Regions from separate parts of the Robertmurraya mangrovi genome, predicted to be linked through region 1. Evidence: a T-box and tRNA genes for the amino acid it is inferred to sense, from the RefSeq annotation. Region 1 holds a T-box; the other holds one or more tRNA genes.
The links. A T-box is a leader RNA that pairs with one kind of tRNA and senses whether it is charged. The one in region 1 lies ahead of thrS (threonine--tRNA ligase), so its partner is inferred to be a tRNA-Thr.

Region 1 (4,415 bases):
GTCACTTCTGGTCTAAATCCAACAAAAAGAACTTCTACCCCTAGTAAGTTCAACGTATGGGAAAGCTTTGATATAAACTCTCCTAAAACTTCTAATTCCCCGATTTCACTTTTACCTATTCCACTAAAGTCAATAATGATCGTGTTAATTTCGTCATCATAAACTCTTTGTGAAATTTTAGTAGTAATTAACTCTAATCTATCAGGCAACAACTGCCCCGTAATGGGTAATAATGCTGTCTCAGGAAGAATGGATGGAATCACTGGGACGGACATAGATTCAATGATTTTTTTATACTGATTGATCTCCTCTTTTAGCGCTATAACTTCCTCTTGCAGCTCTTGGATTTCTGACATTTTGTTTCCCCTACCCTTTGCTATTTTCACCATAACGGTTATAGTAATCGTTTATGAATGTTCCTATTTAGGTAAAAAGGCTATTTCTAAAAATAACAAACTTTGAAACTCTGTAATCATGCGTCTTACAATAAATTTAAAAAGAGCCTCTATTTAAAGAAATTATAACATTATATGAGTGATAACTATAACTTTAAAACAGTAAAATGGGACGATACTTCATTATTTTTAGTTTTGGAGATTTTCATTTATATGATGGGATGTAGGACCGATTTTGTTTGAAGGATTATGGGGGAAAAGGGTACGTTGTGAAATATGTTCAACTTGTACCCTTTCCTTCTATATAATATAAGTGTTAAAAGTCTGGTGTCGGTGGTGGTGTCCAATTTAGTATGACCCTCTTTCTTTTTCAAATTTATTGATGATTTGTTCTAGACTCATTTCTCCGATATTCCCTTCCTTACGTTTTCTTACAGCAAGCATTCCTTTCTCTACTTCTTTATCACCAACGACAAATGCATATGGCACCTTTTGTAATTCAACTTCTCTAATTTTCAAACCAATTTTTTCCACCCTGTTGTCTACCTCAACTCGGAATCCTAATGCTTGGAGCTGTCCTTGAACTTCATATGCATATTCAAGATGTGCGTCAGAAATCGGTAATATTTTTGCCTGAATAGGTGCTAACCAAAGGGGAAACTCTCCAGCTACGTGTTCAATTAAGATGGCCATAAACCTTTCTAGTGAACCATAAATCGCTCGGTGAATCATGATTGGGCGAAGGGGTTTGTTGTCCTCACCAATATACTGACAATCAAACTTTTCCGGCATTTGAAAATCTAGTTGAACTGTACCGCATTGCCAGCTGCGACCAAGGGAATCGAGGATATGAAAATCAATTTTTGGCCCGTAAAACGCCCCGTCTCCTTCATTAACCTGATAGTTAAAGTCTTTTTTCTGTAAAACAGATTCGAGCGCCTTTTCAGCCTGTTCCCATTTTTCAGGTGATCCTATAAACTTTACCGGACGAGTAGAAAGCTCCACCTTATAACTAAATCCAAACTTAGAATAAACTTCATGAATTAAATCCAATATCTTATCAATCTCTGATTCGATTTGATCCTCTCTAACAAACAAATGCGCGTCATCTTGAGTGAAGGAACGTACTCTCAATAAGCCATTTAGTGAACCGGATAATTCATGGCGGTGAACTAAACCTAATTCTGCATATCGAACCGGTAACTCGCGATAACTTCTTCTTTTACTGTTAAAAATTAAGATCGCCCCAGGGCAGTTCATCGGCTTAATGGCGTAATTTTGCTCATCCACATTAGAAAAATACATATTCTCATGATAATGATCCCAGTGCCCTGACTGCTCCCATAGCTCTTGCTTCATCATAAACGGAGTTTTAATTTCCTGGTAACCCGCAAGCTGATGCTTCCTTTTCCAATACGACTCTAACTCATTTCTCAACACCATCCCATTTGGTAAAAAGAATGGCATTCCAGGAGCCTCCTCCATTGATGCAAATAGCTCTAATTGCTGACCTAACTTTCTGTGATTCATTTCTACTGACATGTTTGTTTCCTCCTTAAAATGATTTTTTATATAAAAAAACGACCACACCCATCCCTAGTTAAGGGACGAGTGTGGTCGTGATTCCACCCTAATTCCGTAATGCATGTAAGTGACATTACGCTCAAAAAGTTAACGGTTTCCCGATTATGGATACTTGATCTTCTCGTTCCCCATAATAGCTCGGAGGTGGTAAATGACTTTCTTTTCTTCAGGGCTCTCAGCCTATGACCCTGTTCTCTGATAAAGAAATAGGAAAATCATTCATGTCCTCTTCAACGCTCTATCGTATTAATTTGTTCCATAAACCTATTTCGATCATGATTGTTGTCTTTGTAAAAATCTTAAAGCCGATTTTTACCCTGTGTTGTAAGTAAGTGCTACAAATGTAGACACTTGGCTTTTTCTAAAACAAATTTAAAAAATCTTTATAGAGCAAATTTATTTTAGGTAATCTTTGAAGTTAGAATCATCTATGTTTTAGAAAAAGCCCATAAAAAAACGCACTCATCCTCATAAAAGGGACGAGTGCGGTCGTGGTTCCACCCTAGTTCCGTAATGTATGAAAGTAACATTACGCTCTAAAAAAGTTAACGGTTCTCCCGGTTATGGTTACTTGAATATATTCTTTCCCCATAACTGCTCAAAGGTGGTAAATCATTCTCTTTTCTTCAGGGCTCCCAGCCTATGACCCTGTTCTCTAGTAAAGAAAATTAAGGATGATTCATGTCCTTATCCATGCATTTTTTACCATATGAATGTTATTTATTGATATTAAATTAGTATTTTTAGGAAGTCAAGAACTTTTTTTATAGTGTATGCTCATTTTGCTGAAATGCTGCAAACTTTATACACCTATGGAAACATACTTTGTTTCTAAATACTCTTCCAATCCCTCTATACCACCTTCACGGCCCATTCCACTTTCTTTCATTCCACCAAATGGGGCTTGTGCAGTTGATGGAGCACCGTCATTCCAGCCAATAATTCCATAATCTAACGCTTCTACAACTTTTGTGCCCCTTCTATTGCTCTCTGAGAAAACATAAGCTGCGAGTCCATAAGGTGACTGGTTAGCTAATTCAACCGCATCTTCATCCGTTGTAAATTTTTGAATGGGAGCAACAGGACCGAACGTTTCCTCATGCATCACTAACATAGTTGAATTCACATCTTTTAATACGGTCGGCGGGTAAAAATAAGCTCCATTTTTCGGAGTTCCTTCCCCTCCTAAAACACAAGTCGCCCCTTTGCTTAACGCATCTTGGACATGCTCTTCAACTTTTTGATAGCCGTTTTTGTCAATGATCGGACCAATATCTGTCCCTTCATCCAAGCCATTTCCAACCTTCAACTTGCTCGCTTCTTCAACAAAACGTGTGATAAACTCTTCGTAAATGTTCTCTTGAACGTAAATTCGATTTCCACAAATACAAGTTTGACCCGCATTACGGAATTTAGAAGCCATGGTTCCTTTTACAGCTAGATCAAGGTCTGCATCATCGAGTACGATAATTGGCGCATGTCCTCCAAGTTCGAGGGATAAATTCTTGATGTGCTTAGCCCCTTTTTCCATTAACACTCGGCCAATTTCTGTTGAGCCAGTAAAAGTAATTTTTTTCACGAGTGGATTGCTTAAAAGCTCATCTCCGATTTTCGACGCATTTCCTGTCACTAAATTGACAACACCCTTTGGAATACCCGCTTTTTCCGCTAATTCTACTAGAAAGACGGCTGTTAACGGAGTTTGTTTTGCTGGTTTAATGACAATAGAACAACCGCTTGCAAGGGCTGGCCCTAGTTTTCTTGTAATCATGGCGGCAGGGAAATTCCATGGAGTAATCGCTCCTACCACTCCAACGGCCTTTTTAATTACCTGTAATCTCTTGTCCCCATGCTGACTTGGTACGGTGCGTCCATACACTCGTTTCCCTTCTTCTGCAAACCATTTTAAAAAGGAGGCAGCGTATTTAATTTCTCCTTTTGCTTCATGAAGGGGTTTTCCCATTTCTAACGTTAACACTCTCGCTAACTCATCTTCGTTTTCTAACACTAAGTCATAGTAACGTTCTAATAAATCACAGCGTTCATAGGCGGTTAACTTAGACCATTTGAGATATGCTTGATGAGCGGCTTCAATCGCTTGCTTCGTTTCCGTTGCCCCTCCGTTTGGAACCGTCCCCACGATTTCCCCTGAGGCTGGATTGGTGATATTGATTTTTTCTAGTTCTGAACCAGTCCATTCGCCGTTGATGTATAGTAGTTTATCCATTGTATCACTTGACCTCCTGTGTTTTTTGTTTTTATTATACCTGTTTTTTGGGGACCTGAGAGAGCGAAATGATTTCATGTAGAAGGTTTATTTGGCCATTTTGCCTAGTAAGCTATCAATCTGTTATAGATTCAAATTTTTATTTAAAAAAGCTTTTCAAAAGCAAAAAACCTAGCCATTCCGACTAGGTTTTCTTCTCAAATCTATTA
Region 2 (4,415 bases), on a different contig from region 1:
CTATCTTAAGGTGAGGAGGATTAAATCATGAGCCAAAAACGTGACAAAGGCTATTCTCAAAAGGGTAAGCCAAATGCCGATAATGTAAAACAAACCATTGCAGCGGAAGATTTAGAAAAAGCCATTCACCCAACAAAAAGACAAAACTCTCCGCAATAATTACTAATAAAAAAATCAACGCTTTTATTCGTTGCGTTGATTTTTTTATTTATGTCATTAGAGATCCTTTGATTTTTCTTTTACAGGAAGTAGATTTTTTTCAACTTTTTCATATATCTCAAGAAGCTTATTAAATAGTTTTACTCTCTGTATTAGAATATAACTTAGTACTGCTGAGATACTGCCTACTAAAGCTCCCACCAGAACATCAAAAGGATAATGAACTCCCACCCAAATTCGAGAAAGTCCAACTAGCATGGCTAACAAAATCCACAAGAAGCTTGCTTTCTTCTTAAAAAGCATGAAAGAAACGCAAAACGAAAAGAAAAGGATTGTATGATCACTTGGAAAAGAATTATTGATTGCTTTATCTATTAATTGATTTACACTCGATAATTCTGCAAATGGTTGAAGATTAGAATGAAACTTACCTGCTGTCTTACCTATTATTTCAGCAAGAATAAAAGCAAAAGAAGCAGATATAATCATCATTCTATTATTTTCGGTTCTCGTAAACCAAAAGTAAACCACACTCAGGGCTAAAAAAATCACCATATATTCAGTAATAATGACAAATGACGGATTCAAATATGTGTATTCTTTTCCTAAATCATTTATTTTTCTAAAGAGATGAATATTCAATTCTGAAACTCCCACAATGTACCTCCTGAATTAAGTCGTATAGGACTATCTTACCTCGAGAGTTTTAATTCCTTCTTAACGAAATCTTATTTATTTCTTAATAAGAAAAGATTCTTAACAAGAAAAGCCTTTATAGTACAAAAAACACTAACCATCTTTTGATTAGTGTTGAATTACAATTTATGTATGGCGGAGAAGGAGGGATTTGAACCCTCGCGCCGGTTACCCGACCTACACCCTTAGCAGGGGCGCCTCTTCAGCCTCTTGAGTACTTCCCCATATAAAAAATGGCTCCGCAGGTAGGACTCGAACCTACGACCGTTCGGTTAACAGCCGAATGCTCTACCACTGAGCTACTGCGGAATAGTTAGTATTGATTCTTCTTTATTTAGGATTATCTGGTGGGCCTAAATGGACTCGAACCATCGACCTCACGCTTATCAGGCGTGCGCTCTAACCAGCTGAGCTATAGGCCCCAATTGGAGCGGGTGATGGGAATCGAACCCACGACATCAGCTTGGAAGGCTGAGGTTTTACCATTAAACTACACCCGCAAAATGGAGGAGGTAGAGGGATTCGAACCCCCGCGCGGTTTGACCCGCCTGTCGGTTTTCAAGACCGATCCCTTCAGCCGGACTTGGGTATACCTCCGTAATTATGGAAACGTTAAGGAAGATTCTTTTCACTACACTACGTTTCGTGAAAAAATCTAGATGGAGCCTAGCGGGATCGAACCGCTGACCTCCTGCGTGCAAGGCAGGCGCTCTCCCAGCTGAGCTAAGGCCCCATAGTCGTATAAGTGATAATGGCGCGCCCGAAAGGAGTCGAACCCATAACCTTCTGATCCGTAGTCAGACGCTCTATCCAATTGAGCTACGGGCGCGTATGGAAAAATTCTTTTGCTATCGCAAAAAGCTTTGGTGAGCCATGGAGGACTCGAACCTCCGACCCTCTGATTAAAAGTCAGATGCTCTACCGACTGAGCTAATGGCTCTCAATATTTTCTGAATAAATGGTGCCGGCGATAGGAGTCGAACCCACGACCTACTGATTACAAGTCAGTTGCTCTACCAACTGAGCTACACCGGCATGAATGTTTTGAAAAAGGAAGTTTCTTTTTACTTCACTACGTTTCGTAAAAAAGTTTTGGTGGAGGATGACGGGATCGAACCGCCGACCCCCTGCTTGTAAGGCAGGTGCTCTCCCAGCTGAGCTAATCCTCCTTGAAGGAAGTTTCTTTTTATCCCACTACGTTTCGTAAAGGATTAAGGAAGTTTTCTTTTTACTCCACTACGTTCCGTAAAAAAAACTTGGTGACCCATACGGGATTCGAACCCGTGTTACCGCCGTGAAAGGGCGGTGTCTTAACCGCTTGACCAATGGGCCATTATTTAAAACTATTTTAGAATAGTTATTAATGAATCTGCGACAGTTATAAATTATATATAACAACTACTTTGTTGTCAACGTTTTTTTGTATGAATCTCTTTTGAAATATTTTATTATCCTGTCGAGATTTCTTATATTACTATCAATTATAATGTTATGTCAATAATATTTTCAATAAACATTGGGCTGATTTTTTTCTAGTCTCCTACTCATTTTTTAGGAACTATTTTAATTTATTATTATTTTATAGAGGTGCTTTCCTCATTAAATTTTCGAATCTCCTACTTTAAGTTGATTTTTTGTCTAAATTTCCCTCTAAGTGGTAAAATAATTTAAACAGGTTCAAAGGGGTGATGTCTTCTGAGAAGAACTATTCGTTTCCTTTTTTCATTTATCTTTTTCGTAGCAACATTTGGCTTGTACTTTACGAACCGCCTTATGTTTTTGAAGAGGAAAGATGATTTATTTATTTTAAATCGTGAAAAAGAAGCTGGAAGACTTAATCCATTACACTACGATGAACTACCAAAAAGAGAAGTTTTAATTTCTTCTCCTTTCGGTTATTCATTAAAAGCTATTGTTGTAGAACCGTATCGAGCTGATCGATATGTAATTATTTGTCACGGTGTAACAGAAAACAAATTAAATTCAGTGAAGTACATGAATCTCTTTTTAGAGCGAGGGTTTAATTGCGTGATATACGATCATCGTAGGCACGGTGAATCAGGAGGAAAAACTACGAGTTATGGTTACTACGAAAAATATGATTTAAAAGCAGTAGTTGATTGGTTAAAAGCAGAAAAAGGATCAAGTATACAATTAGGTATACACGGAGAATCCATGGGAGCAGCAACAATGATTTTATATGCAGGGTTATTAGAGGATGGGGCTGATTTCTATATTGCCGATTGTCCTTTCTCTGACTTTAAGGAACAGCTGGCTCACAGAATTAAAGTGGAGCTTAAAATCCCTTCTCAGCTCGTCATTCCTATTGCAAATATTTTTCTTCGAATGAGAGATCGATATTCTTTACGTGATGTTTCTCCAATTTCCGTTATAGAGAATATAAAAAAGCCTATTTTGTTTATTCATAGTAAAAAAGATGACTTCATTTTACCTTCCATGACTGAAGCGTTGTTTGAGAGGAAAAAAGGTCCAAAAAAATTATTTATGGCAATGAACGGCGTTCACGCCCAATCACTCAATGAAAATAAAGCTGATTATGAAAAGATGCTTGATGAATTTTTGCGCGATCACATTCTCCCATTAAATGTTCCTATGTAGAGGCTACCCTTGTAGTCTCTTTCTTCTTTTTTTAGTTAATTAGGAAGCTTTGTCCTATACACTACTTTACCGTTTTTGCTTAACCCTCTTACCTTTGAATACTCTCCAAACTGATAATAGTACCTTACACCATCTACTTCAATCACTTTAGCCTCTTCATATTCTTTCCCGGCAACTTCTATGCTCCTAATCTTTTTATTTTCAATTTTCCCTAATAAGAGACTGATTTTATTTTCTAGCTTACCTTTTGTGTCGTAATCATAAAAAGCTTTTTTATAAGTGGTAAACTGTTTGTGTTCATAATAATCCCAATGGTTATTCCCCGCATTACTCCAGCCATTTTGGTCGTCTCCTTTTAAAAAGGCAGCTGTTATGGTCTCAAATTCTCCTAATTTACTTTCTTGCTTTGTTGTATATAAAATGACTACACCATGGGGTACTTCTTCTTTGTGTAAGACCCTTGCAACATTAAAAGGAATCTCTTTTTGAATAGCCTCCTCCAAACCGAGAGGCATACAAGCGGTTAGTAACCATACACTCACCACAACAACCATTACTTTCTTTACTTTCATCTTGTCCCTCCTGCCCATTGATGGTAAAACGCATTAATACCATTTAATGTAAAGGACAAGAGAAACATTCACTTTTTTGCGTTTTTAGCCCCTTTGTCAGGGGTATAATAGGGAATAAAATGAGATTTTCCTATTTAAAGATTTGTTTTTATTAAAAAGCTCATCCTTGGATTTAAATACTGATTAGGACTTTTTAATTGATAGCAATTTGCACTAGAGGAATAATCAATAGTCATTATATCGTCAAGAAAGACTTCTTTTGATTTTTCTACGTAGATGGAACGACCATTCGTTTGTACTTCCCGATCCCCCTCGTCTACTTCTTTAACAAACCATAAAGCTGTTACTCCACTGACTACGCAACCACAG

Region 2: it encodes a tRNA-Thr, which carries the amino acid that the T-box ahead of thrS (threonine--tRNA ligase) is inferred to sense. The anticodon was not compared.

Annotation. Positions count from the first base shown of each region.
Region 1 covers NZ_JAXOFX010000006.1:30,938-35,352, forward strand. Annotated here, with positions in the region: gene SM124_RS10915 (STAS domain-containing protein) at 1-356, opposite strand, end outside; gene thrS (threonine--tRNA ligase) at 744-1,967, opposite strand; T-box leader at 1,996-2,222, opposite strand; T-box leader at 2,452-2,682, opposite strand; gene SM124_RS10925 (NAD-dependent succinate-semialdehyde dehydrogenase) at 2,782-4,206, opposite strand; gene SM124_RS10930 (methyl-accepting chemotaxis protein) at 4,413-4,415, opposite strand, start outside.
Region 2 covers NZ_JAXOFX010000002.1:391,516-395,930, reverse strand. Annotated here, with positions in the region: gene SM124_RS05090 (hypothetical protein) at 28-159, shown strand; gene SM124_RS05085 (undecaprenyl-diphosphatase) at 217-816, opposite strand; tRNA gene SM124_RS05080 (tRNA-Ser) at 989-1,079, opposite strand; tRNA gene SM124_RS05075 (tRNA-Asn) at 1,090-1,164, opposite strand; tRNA gene SM124_RS05070 (tRNA-Ile) at 1,201-1,277, opposite strand; tRNA gene SM124_RS05065 (tRNA-Gly) at 1,282-1,355, opposite strand; tRNA gene SM124_RS05060 (tRNA-Ser) at 1,360-1,452, opposite strand; tRNA gene SM124_RS05055 (tRNA-Ala) at 1,516-1,588, opposite strand; tRNA gene SM124_RS05050 (tRNA-Arg) at 1,608-1,684, opposite strand; tRNA gene SM124_RS05045 (tRNA-Lys) at 1,720-1,795, opposite strand; tRNA gene SM124_RS05040 (tRNA-Thr) at 1,815-1,890, opposite strand; tRNA gene SM124_RS05035 (tRNA-Val) at 1,949-2,024, opposite strand; tRNA gene SM124_RS05030 (tRNA-Glu) at 2,113-2,187, opposite strand; gene SM124_RS05025 (alpha/beta hydrolase) at 2,551-3,474, shown strand; gene SM124_RS05020 (hypothetical protein) at 3,510-4,046, opposite strand; gene SM124_RS05015 (iron-sulfur cluster biosynthesis family protein) at 4,181-4,415, opposite strand, start outside.